2 regions of the Mesorhizobium newzealandense genome follow, and region 2 is predicted to be linked to the other one. Evidence: predicted binding sites of a transcription regulator. Region 2 holds the regulator's gene; the other holds the start of a gene.
The links. Region 2 encodes LexA, which represses DNA repair genes until DNA is damaged. Its sites were predicted from a motif close to TGTTCNNNNTGTGTTCNG; they were not measured.
Positions count from the first base shown of each region.

Region 1: recA (recombinase RecA) is a predicted target of LexA. The motif match lies at 4,145-4,162, and genes of this name have one in related genera.

Region 1 covers NZ_JBHUGZ010000007.1:351,382-358,551, reverse strand. Annotated here, with positions in the region: gene alaS (alanine--tRNA ligase) at 1-2,649, opposite strand, end outside; gene recA (recombinase RecA) at 2,924-4,021, opposite strand; gene ACFSOZ_RS10535 (IS1595 family transposase) at 4,224-5,105, shown strand; gene ACFSOZ_RS10530 (hypothetical protein) at 5,167-5,721, opposite strand; gene ACFSOZ_RS10525 (carbohydrate kinase family protein) at 6,826-7,170, shown strand, end outside.
Region 2 covers NZ_JBHUGZ010000023.1:277,045-284,214, reverse strand. Annotated here, with positions in the region: gene ACFSOZ_RS31155 (AMP-binding protein) at 1-1,106, shown strand, start outside; gene kynA (tryptophan 2,3-dioxygenase) at 1,103-1,939, shown strand; gene kynU (kynureninase) at 2,102-3,349, opposite strand; gene ACFSOZ_RS31140 (GntR family transcriptional regulator) at 3,510-4,247, shown strand; gene lexA (transcriptional repressor LexA) at 4,619-5,356, shown strand; gene ACFSOZ_RS31130 (ComEC/Rec2 family competence protein) at 5,350-7,170, opposite strand, start outside.

The DNA of each region.
Region 1 (7,170 bases), on a different contig from region 2:
AGCCCTGACCGCGGCGATCGCATCATTGGCTTTCGAGGCGTCGGGGCCTCCGGCCTGCGCCATGTCGGGGCGGCCACCACCGCCCTGCCCGCCTAATGCGGCGGAGGCCACGCGCACCAGATCGACGGCGCTGAAGCGGCCGACGAGGTCGTCTGTGACGGCGACCACGACGCTCGCCTTGTTGTCTTCGCCGGCGCCGACGAAGACGACGACGCCGGAGCCGAGCGAGCTCTTGCCGGCATCGGCCAGCGGCTTCAGATCCTTCGGCGAAACACCCGAGACCGCCTTGCCGAGGAAGCCGACACCCGCCACGGTCTCGTTCTCCGACGGCGCACCCGCCGCGGCACCGCCGCCCAGCGCAAGTTTCTTGCGCGCTTCGGTCAGTTCCTTCTCGAGCTTCTTGCGCTCGTCGAGCAGCGCTTCGACGCGCGCCGGCACGTCGGCCGGCGAGATCTTCAGCGTCGAAGCGACCGATTTCAGGCGCCGGTCCTGCTCGTCGAGATACTTGCGCGCGGCTTCGCCGGTCAAAGCCTCGATGCGGCGCACGCCGGCGGCGACCGCGCTGTCCGACACGACACGCACCAGACCGATATCGCCGGTCGCCCTGACATGCGTGCCACCGCAGAGCTCGACCGAATAGGGCCGGTTGGCCTTGGCACCATGCAGGCCGGTGCCCATCGACACGACGCGCACTTCATCGCCGTACTTCTCGCCAAACAGCGCCATGGCGCCCTCGTCGATGGCGTCGTCGACCGACATCAGGCGCGTGGTCACCGGGCCGTTCTGGACGACGATCTCGTTCGCCATGCGCTCGACCTCTTCGAGATCCTCCGGCGAAATGGGCTTGTTGTGCGAGATGTCGAAGCGCAGGCGCTCGGGCGCGACCAGCGAGCCTTTCTGCGCGACATGGCTACCCAGCACCTCGCGCAGCGCCTCATGGATCAGATGCGTCGCGGAATGGTTCGCGCGCAGCCTGGAGCGGCGCGCATGGTCAACCTTCAGTTCGACGGCAGCACCCGTCTTGACCGTGCCGCTGGCCACTTTGCCGATATGGACGAACAGCCCATCGGCCTTCTTCTGCGTATCGGAAATCTCGATCGAGAAGCCCTCGCCTGACATGACGCCGGTGTCGCCCATCTGGCCGCCGGACTCGGCATAGAACGGCGTCTGGTTGACGACCACGGCAACCGCGTCGCCCTTGCCGGCGCTGTCGACGGTCTTGCCGTCCCGGACCAGCGCCTGGATGAGGCCTTCCGCCTGCTCGGTCTCGTAGCCGAGGAATTCGGTGGCACCGGCCTTCTCGCGCACCGGGAACCAGACAGTTTCGGTGGCCGCGTCACCGGAGCCCGCCCAGTGTGCCCGCGCCTCGGTCTTCTGCCGTTCCATAGCATTGGTGAAGCCGGCAAGATCGACCGAGATGCTGCGCTGGCGCAATGCATCCTGCGTCAGATCGAGCGGGAAGCCGTAGGTGTCGTAGAGTTTGAAAGCCGTTTCGCCATCCAGTATGTCGCCGGCGCCCAGCGTTTCCGTCGCCTCAGCAAGCAAGCCGAGGCCACGCACCAGCGTCTTGCGGAAACGGGTTTCCTCGAGCTTCAGGGTCTCGGTGATCAACTGCTCGCCACGCACCAGTTCCGGATAGGCCTGGCCCATCTCGCGCACCAGCGCCGGCACAAGGCGCCACATCAGGGGATCGCGGGCACCGAGCAACTGCGCATGGCGCATGGCACGGCGCATGATGCGGCGCAGGACATAGCCACGGCCTTCGTTCGACGGCAGCACGCCATCGGCCACCAGGAAGGAGGACGAGCGCAGATGATCGGCAATGACGCGGAAGGACGCGACCGTCTCCTTGTCGGGACCGTGCCCGATAGCGGACGACGCCGCGTCGATCAGATGACGGAACAGATCGGTCTCGAAGACGCTTTCCACCCCCTGCAGGATGGACGCCATGCGCTCCAGGCCCATGCCGGTGTCGATCGAAGGGCGCGGCAGGTCGATGCGCTCCGCCTTCGTCACCTGTTCATACTGCATGAACACCAGGTTCCAGAATTCGAGAAAGCGGTCGCCATCCTCCTCGGGGCTGCCGGGAGGTCCGCCCCAGATGTGTTCGCCGCGGTCGATGAAGATCTCCGAACACGGTCCGCACGGTCCGGTGTCGCCCATCGCCCAGAAATTGTCTGAGGTCGCGATGCGAATGATGCGGTCATCGGAAAACCCGGCGATCTTCTTCCAGAAGCCGGCCGCCTCGTCATCCGTGTGATAGACGGTGACCAGCAGCTTGTCCTTGTTCAGCCCGAATTCCTTGGTGATCAGGTTCCAGGCAAGCTCGATGGCGCGCTCCTTGAAATAGTCGCCAAAGGAGAAATTGCCGAGCATCTCGAAAAAGGTCAGATGGCGCGCCGTGTAGCCGACATTGTCGAGGTCGTTGTGCTTGCCGCCGGCGCGAACGCTCTTCTGGGCGGTCGAGGCGCGCGAATAAGGCCGCTTCTCCAATCCGGTGAAGACGTTCTTGAACTGCACCATGCCGGCGTTGGTGAACATCAGCGTCGGATCGTTGCGCGGCACCAGCGGGCTCGACGCGACGATCTCGTGACCCTCCTTGCGGAAGTAGTCGAGAAAGGTCGACCGGATCTCGTTCACGCCACTCATGAATACTGCCTTTTCGAGAGAGCCGCCGGCAAACCGGCGGAAATGGACATGGCCTTTTAGCCGTCACATCGCACCCTGTCCAGAAACACGGAATTGGTCCAATTCGCGGCATTTGCCGGCCGTTCGAACCCGGGCTGCTTCGCCGCCAAAACGAAAAACCGCCGGCACGAGGCCGGCGGTTTGGACACGAAAACACAGAACTCAATTACATAAGCTTGAGGTAATGGAACAAGATTATGGCCGAACTCCGGCCAGCATCTTGCGCACGAAGTTGCTACATCGCGCCGGATTCCTCCTCGAAACCGTCGTCGCCGCTCTCGGCGCCGCCATTCTCGAGGAATTTCTCGGCGATCAACCCGGCATTCTGCCTGAGCGCCAGTTCGATCTCGCGCGCCGTGTCGGGATTGTCGCGCAGGAACAGTTTGGCGTTCTCGCGGCCCTGGCCGAGACGCTGCGAATTGTAGGAGAACCAGGCGCCCGACTTCTCGACCACGCCGGCCTTGACGCCGAGATCGACCAGTTCGCCGGTCTTGGACACGCCCTCGCCATACATGATGTCGAACTCGACCACCTTGAAGGGCGGCGCCAGCTTGTTCTTGACCACCTTGACGCGGGTCTGGTTGCCGACGACCTCGTCGCGGTCCTTGACCGAGCCGATGCGGCGGATGTCGAGGCGGACCGAAGCGTAGAATTTCAGCGCATTACCGCCGGTCGTGGTCTCGGGCGAACCGAACATGACGCCGATCTTCATGCGAATCTGGTTGATGAAGATGACCATGGTGTTGGAGCGCGAGATCGAGGCGGTCAGCTTGCGCAGCGCCTGGCTCATCAGGCGGGCCTGCAGGCCGGGCAGCGAATCGCCCATCTCGCCTTCGATTTCGGCGCGTGGCGTCAGCGCCGCGACCGAATCGACCACCAGCACGTCGATGGCACCGGAGCGCACCAGCGTGTCGCAGATTTCCAGCGCCTGCTCACCCGTGTCGGGCTGCGAGATCAGGAGGTTCTCCAGATCGACGCCAAGCTTGCGGGCATAGACCGGATCGAGCGCATGCTCGGCATCGACGAAGGCGCAGATGCCGCCCTTCTTCTGGGCTTCGGCCACGGTGTGCAGCGCCAGCGTCGTCTTGCCCGAGCTTTCCGGCCCGTAGATCTCGACGATGCGGCCGCGCGGCAGGCCACCGACGCCAAGCGCGATGTCGAGGCCAAGCGAGCCGGTCGGCACGGTTTCGATCTCGACGACCTGCTCGTTCGCGCCGAGCCGCATGATCGAGCCTTTGCCGAAAGCCCGCTCGATTTGCGACAGCGCCGCATCCAGAGCCTTTGATTTGTCCACCGCTTTGTCCTCTACCAGCCGCAAAGAATTCTGAGCCATGATACATCACCCCTTGGTCGTCAATGAAGGCCGGACAATCCGTAATCCCTGCCTATTTGTACCTTTTTTGTTCTCGTTTGGCAAGGGGGTTCAATTATCTGAAAAACAATCAATATCCGGATTTGTTCTTTTTTTGTCCTAGGGATTCGATCAGGGATGTATCCCCTTGAAACATGTAAAGGGTCGTGCTATATAATCAGACATGAGCACGAACACCAAACTCCCAACGATTCGCCAGTTCCTTGAACGGTTCCCGGATGACGAGACTTGCCTCGATCATTTGATGATTACCCGCTACGGGAAGCGGCACACTTGCGCCAAGTGCGGCAAGGAAGCGAACTTCCATCGCGTGAAGGCTCGTCGCTGCTACGAATGCGATTTCTGCGGCTATCAGGTCTACCCGACCGCTGGCACTCCATTCGAAGCGACGCGCACGTCCTTGCGTGACTGGTACACCGTCATGTTCCTGTTCTGCTCATCCCGCAACGGCGTGTCTGCGAAGGAAGTCCAGCGCACCATCGGCGTGACCTACAAGACCGCTTGGCGCATGTGCAATCTCATCCGCCAGTACATGGGCTATGTCGATGGTGATGCGCCGCTTGGTGGCGTGGACGGCGGCATCGTGGAAGCCGATAAGATGTTTTACGGCGGCAAGGACAAGCAGGGCGAGGACGACAAGACGGTTGTGTTCGGTGCCATCGAACGTGGCGGCGAGGTCATTACGCGCATTGTGCCGGGCCGTGGCCGTAAGCACGTCATGCCTGCCATATTCGATTGGATTAAGCCCGGTTCGCGCGTCGCGACGGATGAGGCTGGCGTGTTCAAGGAACTGTCAGAACTTGGCTACCTGCATGGCACCGTGAACCACAGTGCTGGCGAGTACGTGAATGGTCAGGTCCACACCAACAACATCGAAGCTTTCTGGTCGCACGTTAAGCGTTCGATGCGCGGGACTTACGTTTCAGTTTCTGAGAAGTGGCTGCAGACCTACCTTTGGGAGTTTGAGTTTCGGCAGAACCTGCGGAAGCATCCCCACTTGATGTTTGACCTCTTGCTGCAATCGTTCCCGCGCCCGGAACGGTAAGCGGTGGCTTGGTCGCCATCGCCGTTAGAAGCTGGTCGAAACGTTTTGTGGGATCCACAGACTATTTCCCCGCTGAGATGATCGTGTTGAATTGCCGGATGCACCTTACAAAATTCACAACGATAAGACCCAGGTTATAGAACCAGAGCCATATGATGCCCTGCATTATGGACCACGCGGCCACGTCCTTTGGCGCCATGATAACCAGAACGTACGATGCGAATATCATCGCAGCCGACCATACGAGAGTAAAGCGCAAGAGCCTAAGCATGGCCTTGAACGTCATTGTGTTTTGAATTTTCGCCAAGAATTCGTTCTGCCGAGCGCCAACGAACACGAAAAACGTGGCGATAAAGCCCGTAAACACGGTCAGAAGGTCAAATATGCCGGAATAAATCGCCAGCGAATTGATATCGCTATCGCGCGAAGCCCACGTTGCCAGAATGGTTCCGGCAACGGAAAAGACAGCCGCTTGGGCCAATGGCCTATGCGACAAGAAGGTGGCGCTCCACCTCGAAATAGAAATACCAGCAAAATCAACCATTTCCATAAAGCCGCTCGATGGTTCTAAAGTGTGCATCAAAAGTTTGTCGTAAAAATGACCGACGAACTTCAAAGTTAGCGTCCGCGACGGGGGGGTAGGTCCAATTCTCTGCTTGCCTTAATTTGCTCAGACAGCACGTCAATTGGGTCTTGTTCTTCCAAGATTTTTATCTTTAGCTTCTCAACGTGGCTTCTGTTGTTCGCCGACCATCCCAATAACCTTCTGATGCCATCGCGAGACAAGACTCCATCTTGATTACCGCGAGGCCACGAAACGCGCACCTCGACGTTAGGGCCACCAAACGTATTCGAGAGCCTGCCAAGATTGCCCTCAATGTCCAATGGGTCGCCCTCCACCACAGCCAGATCGGCTGGACGAGCCACTCTAAACTCGATTGCACGCGGAGTGCCACCACGCAATCGATCTAGCGCCGTCTCTGACAGGCACGGAGAGATATGGAACCCCTTGTGACGCCTGATCTTGTGACTTACCAGAAGGTTAATTCGCCCCGGAGTTACAGCTTCCCTGCGACTTTCCAAAAGCAATACGTTCAATCGTGGATGATAGCGAAACGCGCACCGGTGGCCTAGTGGCCTATCCTGATCTTCAAGCGGGCCTACATCGGGAGCTATTGGCGGGATATTGTCGCGCTGCTGCCGGACAAATTCGCCCTCAACGAAATCGGCGTTGTCGGCAGCATCTTGGTAGCGCAAGAGTTTAATTCTTATCTCAGCCGCTACCTCTGTCCATTGATCCCTGTCGGCGCCTGCCCATATCGATTGCAGGCAATCGAAAAACGTTCTGTCGCGAGCCTCTAGAGGTTCAACTTGGTAAAATCGAGCAACAACAGTCCTGTCCATTAGTCCCCCCTGCCAAGACTGAGCCATCAAAGCACAGTTCTTTCAAAGGGGCGACTCTACCTAACGGTCGTGCACGTTTCTATTTGTGTCTAGGGGGCCGACCGGTGGCGGCCACGAATCAGTTGGAGGCATTCCTCGCAAAAGCTTCGACCTCTTACATGTCTAAAGGGGATACATCCCTTCGATCAGGAATGCACCTCGCATTGGGCCAGGCAGCTCGATTGTTTCGATCTGCCGAATCGCTGTCTTGGATGCGAAGCTTCGTCACGCAGCCTAGCGCTTGTGCGGCTGGAATAACAAAGGTCATATCGCCGGCATGCTGAAATCCGCGAAGATTCTGGCCGTAGGTGGCGCCCATATCGACCGGCGTGGCCAGGTGTCCGGCCCCTACGTGCCCGCCGCGTCCAATCCCGGCACAATGCGCGAGGATGTCGGCGGCGGTGTCTTCAATGCTTTGCGCAGTGCGGTTCGTCGCGGCGTCTCCGCGTCGCTGCTGTCGGTGCGCGGCGGCGATGCGGCCGCGGATACCGTTTCACGAGCCATCGCCGAGGCCGGTATTGCCGACCTGTCCGCCGTATTCCTCGATCGCACGACGCCGAGCTATACGGCCCTGATCGACAGCGAGGGCGAATTGATCGTCGGCTTCGCCGACATGGCGCTC
Region 2 (7,170 bases):
CCGAACTCGATCGCGCGGCTCTCGACAAGTCGGTTGTTTTCAGCGCCGTCAACACCGGCCGCGACGACGTCGCGCTGCTCGGCTTCACCTCGGGAACGACAGGCGTGCCGAAGGCGACGATGCATTTCCACCGCGACCTCTTGACCATCGCCGACGCCTACGCCCGCGAAATCCTACAGGTGACGCCGGACGACATCTTTGTCGGCTCGCCGCCGCTGGCCTTCACCTTCGGCCTTGGTGGTCTCGCCATCTTCCCGCTGCGCTTCGGTGCGGCGGCGACGCTGCTCGAACAGGCGACGCCGCCCAACATGATCCACATCATCGAGACCTACAAAGCGACCATCTCCTTCACCGCGCCGACCGCCTATCGCGCGATGCTGAAGGCCATGGACGAGGGTGCCGACCTGTCATCGCTACGCGTCGCCGTTTCGGCCGGCGAAACCTTGCCCGCTCCGGTTTTCGAAGAGTGGACGCAAAAGACCGGCAAGCCGATCCTAGACGGTATCGGCGCCACCGAAATGCTGCACATCTTCATCTCCAACCGTTTTGGCGACATGAAGCCCGCGTCGACCGGCAAGCCGGTGGGCGGCTATGAGGCGCGCATCGTCGATGATGAGATGCGCGAGGTGCCGCGCGGCACGACCGGCAGGCTGGCGGTGCGCGGCCCGACCGGCTGCCGCTACATGGCCGATAACAGGCAGACGGAATACGTTCGCGACGGCTGGAACCTCACCGGCGACACCTTCACGCAGGACGAGGACGGCTTCTTCCATTTCGCCGCCCGCTCCGACGACATGATCGTCAGCGCCGGCTACAACATCGCCGGCCCCGAGGTCGAGGCGGCGCTGCTGGCGCATCCGGATGTCGCCGAATGCGCGGTGATCGGCGCCCAAGACGCCGAACGCGGACAGATCGTCGAGGCGCATGTCGTGCTGGTGCAAGGCGTGGCACCTGACGCGTTGACCACCAAGCGCCTGCAGGACCACGTCAAGGCGACGATCGCGCCCTACAAATATCCGCGATCGGTGAAGTTCATCGCTGCGTTGCCCAAGACGCAGACCGGCAAGATCCAGCGCTTCCGGCTGCGCACGGAGAAAATCAATTGAGCGAACCATACGATCCGGCTTCCGAAGGCGCACAGATGTCGTTCAAGGAGCGCATGTCCTACAGCGACTATCTGCACCTGGAGAAAGTGCTGGAGGCACAGACGCCGCTGTCGTCGGCGCATGATGAGATGCTGTTCATCATCCAGCATCAGACCTCCGAGCTCTGGATGAAGCTCGCTCTGCACGAGATCGGTGCCGCGATCCGTTCCATCCGCGCCGACCGCCTCGAGCCGAGCTTCAAGATGCTGTCGCGCGTCGCCCGCATTTTCGAACAGTTGAACAACGCCTGGGACGTGCTGCGGACGATGACGCCTAGCGAATACACCGAGTTCCGCGACGCGCTCGGCCAATCCTCGGGTTTCCAATCCTGGCAATATCGCGCCATCGAGTTCATGGCCGGTAACCGCAACCTCGCCATGCTCGGCCCGCACAAGCACCGGCCGGACCTCAGCCAGAAGCTGGAGACGATCCTGGCCGAGCCGTCGCTCTACGACGAAGCGCTGCTGCTGCTGGCGCGCAACGGATTCGATATCGGCGCCGACGCCAGGCGCACCGACTGGCGTGAGACGCGCGCCGAGAATGAAGAGGTCCTGGTTGCCTGGCAGACCGTTTATCGTGACCCGCAACGCTACTGGATGTTCTACGAACTGGCCGAGAAGCTGGTCGACTTCGAGGATTATTTCCGCCGCTGGCGCTTCAACCACGTCACCACGGTCGAGCGCATCATCGGCCTCAAGCGCGGCACCGGCGGCACGTCGGGTGCGTCCTACTTGAAGAAGATGCTCGAGGTCGTCCTGTTTCCAGAGCTCTGGACGGTCCGCACCCGGCTCTGACTATTGTGCGCACTTTTACGCACCAAGGAGTAATGCGATTCAGGTCAGGCCGAGCCGAAAACGACGGTTTTCGAGAACCGGGCGGAACATTCGGGTCCGTGAGCACCAGAAGCGCAGAAAGCCGTCGTTTGCAGGCCGGCATCACCTGAATATCAACACACCTCAAGTGACTGCCGTCTTGACCGCGAACCGCGCGTCCCGCCAGGCGCCGGTGCGCAGAATGTCTTCCAGCACCTCGACCGCCTGCCAGACATCCCTGTAGCCGACATAGAGCGGCGTGAAGCCGAAGCGGATGGTCGACGGCGCGCGGAAATCGCCGATCACGCCGCGCTCGATCAAGGCCCGCATCACCTGGTAGCCATGCGGGTGGATGAACGAAACCTGGCTGCCGCGCTCATCGCCGTTGCGCGGGCTTTCGAGCTCGAGGCCATAGGCGCCGCATTTCGCTTCGACGAGCTGGATGAACAGGTCGGTCAGTGCGATGCTCTTCTTGCGCACCACCGCCATGTCGACATCGTTCCAGAGGTCCAACGCGCCCTTGAGCGCCCGCATCGACAACACCGGCTGCGTGCCGCACAGGAAGCGGCGGATGCCGGTGCCGGCCGCATAGGCCTGTTCGAAGGCGAACGGCCGCGCATGCCCCCACCAGCCGCTGAGCGGCTGATGGACATCTCCATGGTGGCGCCTTGCGGCATAGATGAAGGCCGGTGAGCCCGGGCCGCCATTGAGGTACTTGTAGGTGCAGCCAATGGCGAAATCGGCATTGGCACCGTCAAGCTCGACCGGCAGCGCTCCGGCGGTGTGGCAGAGGTCCCAGACGATCAGCGCACCGGCCTGATGGGCCCTGCGGGTCAGCGCCGCCATGTCGCGCAACTGACCGGATTTGTAGTTGACGTGGTTGACCAGGATGACGGCGACGCGTTCATCGATCAGCTCCTCAATATCAGGCGCGTCGACTCCCTCAAGCCGCAGCACGGTACCTGGTCGCGTCGAAGCAACGCCTTCGGCCATATAGAGGTCGGTTGGAAAACTGTCGCCCTCGGCGACGATGACCGACCGGTCCGGCCGCATTGTGAGTGCCGCATGCAAGACCTTGTAGATGTTGATCGAGGTTGTATCGCAGACCACCGTCTGGCCGGCTGCGGCACCAATCAGGCGTCCGAGTTGGTCGCCGAGCTCGACCGGCATGTCGAACCAGCCGGCGGTGTTCCAGGCACGGATGAGATCCTGCGCCCATTCCTGCGTCGCGGCCTTCTGGATCTCTTCGAAGACGGCGGGTGAAGCCGCGCCAAGCGAATTGCCGTCGAGGTAGATCACCCCTTCCGGCAAGACGAAACGATCGCGCATGGCACGCAGCGGATCCGCGGCATCCATCGCCGCGATTGCAGCGAGATCGAGAGTGGCATTCATGATCGACTATCCCCGCGCATGAGCGTGCTCGGATGAGCATCAGGTGAAACGGTTGGCCGATCATGGGCAGTCTCTTGGTTGCTGTCAAACATTATATATAATTTACGGAATGAAAGAATTTCATATATAATCATCGCCCAGATAGTATGGATGGACGGCGATGCTGGACGACGAGCACTTCTCGAAGACGGAAGCAGCCTACAGGCTGTTGCGTCGCGATATCCTCACGACCCGTCTGAAGCCCGGCGCGCCGCTCAAGCTCAGCGGGTTGCGCAATAGCTACGGCATTGGCTGGACCCCGTTACGCGAGGCGCTGTCGCGGTTGGAGGCCGAGCGCCTGGTGACCGCCATCAGCAATCGCGGCTTTGCCGTCGCACCAGTCTCGCGCGTCGAGCTGGAAGATCTGTCACGCGCGAGGCTGGTGGTCGAACTGCCGCTGCTCCAGGAATCGATCGAGAAAGGCGGCCGTGAATGGGAGGACGCCGTTGTCGCCGCCCATTACCGGCTGTCGCGCTGCAAGACAGCGGTCGACGACCCGTCCGACGGCGTGGTCGACGAATGGGATGAAAAACACGAGGCTTTCCACGCGGCACTGCTCGGCGCGGCAACATCCCCATGGCTGCTGACCTTCCATTCCACGATCGCGGATCAGTTGCGTCGCCATCACCGTTTTCTAGGCCTTGCACCAACCCTGCGGGCGGTCGCCGGTCTGCAGCACGGTTATGAGGAGGCCGTGACGGCGTTGCGCCAGGCTGTCGCGATCGAACATCACACCGCGCTCATGGAAGCGGCGCTCGATCGCAACATCGAGCGCGCGAAAACCCTGATGATTGCCCACATCGACTACACGTTGCATGTCTATGTCCATGCCTGCGACCGCAGCACAAACAAGCGGTAATGCAACAGGAACAAGCCAAAGCCGACTTCGTCAATTTCTCCGGCGAAGTTGGCATTTTGGCTTCGTTTCGTTCACGGCAGGCCAACCATCGGTGACGTGAACAAAGCCCTCTCGTCAAGCTTCATCTGTAACGGATGCCAAGCCCGATACAGGGTGGGCCACAAGCCATTAACCATAACATTTTCAATCGAACCAAGGCTGTGGCGGTGGCAGACAAGCGTCGAACGCCGCACGCTGCCGCGCGGCAGATGATTTCAGCCGTCTTAACAAATTCATTAAACTTTAAACGGTTGCGGAACACAACTGGAACAGATAGTGTTTGTTCTGGGTTTGTTTTTCCGATTCCGATTTCAGGTAACCTGGGGGCTGCCATGCTGACGCGCAAACAACATGAACTGCTGATGTTCATCCATGAACGCCTCAAGGAGAGCGGTATTCCGCCATCCTTCGATGAGATGAAGGAAGCGCTCGACCTTGCCTCCAAATCCGGCATCCACCGGCTGATCACGGCGCTGGAGGAGCGCGGCTTCATTCGCCGACTGCCCAACCGGGCGCGCGCGCTGGAAGTGCTGCGGCTGCCGGACTCGATCGCGCCTGGCCTCAACGCGGCAAAAAAGTTCTCACCAAGCGTCATTCAGGGCAGTCTTGGGCAAGGCGGACTTGGTCGGCAAATCAAGCCGTCGCCTTCGCGGATGCCTTCTGCCGGCAATGACGACGACGTGGTCTCCGCCGTGTCGATACCGGTGATGGGCCGCATTGCCGCCGGCGTGCCGATCGACGCCATCCAGCACCAGACGCATTCGATCTCGGTGCCGCCGGACATGATCATGGGTGGCGAGCACTACGCCCTGGAGGTCAAGGGCGATTCGATGATCGAGGCCGGCATCTTCGACGGCGACACCGTCATCATCCGTAACGCCGACACAGCGAGCCCGGGCGAGATCATCGTGGCGCTGGTGGATGAAGAGGAAGCGACGCTGAAGCGGTTCCGCCGCAAGGGCGCCTCGATTGCTCTCGAAGCCGCCAACCCGGCCTATGAAACCCGCATTTTTGGACCGGACAGGGTCAAGGTGCAAGGCAAGCTCGTGGGCCTGATCAGGCGCTACTGAGCAGGGCTTGCAACCGGCTTTTCGGGTTTGCGAAAGGGCGGCAGGCCCCTCGCCTCGCGCGAGAATTTGCGTTGCGTGTGCCAGGGCCGGTATGGCCTGTCCACCGCGAAGCTGACCGTTGCCGGCGTGGTCGCCGACTCTCGATCGAAGAAGACGGCGGCGCTGCCCTTGCGGGCCAGTTGCCGTTTGGTGATGACGAGCACCAGGGGATTGTGACAGGGGTCATAGGCCGTCGCGTCATTGATGACAATCAGGTCAGCGAAGCCGCAGGCTTTCCAGGCGTCTTTTCGATCTTCGACATGCGCGATGATCGCACCGGACGGATGCTTGGCGAGACAAACGCCTGATGCGCAGTAGAAAGGCGCTCCGGGCGGTATTCCAGCGGCATCCGCTATGTCGAATTGCCCGTCGCCGTTGTTGAACACCTCCGGCACGACGATGGTTTCGGATGTCAGAGCGCGTTTCCAGTTGTCGACCGTGAATTCGTTCGGACGTGCGCGGCTGACGGCGAGCTCGCCGCCCCCGATCGGCAACGCGACCAGCCTGGCGTCCTCCGAGATCAGCACGTCCGGTGCGCGCGTATCCGAGACGGTCAACAGGCCGGCAAGCGCGAAGGGAAGGGCTGCGAGCCGCAGCCATGTCGTCGCCATGGTTGCAATGACCAAGGCAATCGCCACCAGCAGGACAGACTGCTGCGAAATCAACCCGACGGCGTCGACCGGCGAGCGCTCGGAAATCCATCCGGACATGGCGATCATCGCCGTCAGGCCCTTGCCCATCACATAAAGAAAGGGGCCGTCGGCACCGAACGGCATCGCCAGCGCGCTGAGGACGGCGAAGGGCATGACTACCAGTGACACGATCGGCATGATGGCCAGATTGGCGAACAGGCTGAGCGGCGACACCCGCTGAAAATGCCAGATGGCAAACAGTGCAGTCGCGCCGCCGGCGATGATGGAGGTCATGGCAAGGCCACCAGCCGCCAGCAGGAATTTTTGCGTGAGAAAGCCAGGCAGCGATCGCCGTGGTGGCGGAGGTCTCGTTTTTCCCGCTCGATGATCCGACCAGCCGGCATAGGCGCCGACCAGCGCAGCCGTCGCCGCGAACGACATCTGGAAGCTCGGGCCGACCACCTCATGCGGCGACACCACAATGACGGCGATCGCCGAGATCGCCAGATTGCGCATGGTCAGCGCCGCCCGATCGAACAGCACGGCAATCAGCATCACCGCCAGCATGATGAAGCTGCGCTCCGCGGCAACGACGACGCCCGAGATGACTAGATAGGCGGCGATCGAGAAAAGTGCCGCGGCGGCCGCGTATTTCTTCACCCGCCGACGCGCGGAAAAGTCCGGAAACAGGGCGAAGGCGCCACGCAGCAAGCCCATGATTGTGCCGGCGACCAGCGCCATGTGCAGACCGGAAATGGAGATGATGTGGTAAATGCCGGTACGCCGCATCGCTTCGTTGATGTCATCGGGAATGCCGGCGCGCACGCCGACGATCAGCGCCGCGGCGATCTCGCCCTCGGCACCACCGACACTGCCCCTGATATGGTCGGCGATGGCTTCGCGGGCATTTTCTATCCCCGAGAAAAGGCGGGCCGACAGCGGCATTTCGTTGTCATCGGTGGCGGCCATCTTTGGATTGCCGAGAAAGAACCCGCTGCCGCCGATGCCGGCGAAGTAGCTGTCGAAGGAGAAGTCGTAGCTGTCCGGCCGCACCGGGCCTGTCGGCGGCAACAGCTTGGCGTAGCCGGTGATGAGGGAGCCGGCGGTCATCTCTGCCGGGATCTTTCGCGCCGAAAGCCGAAC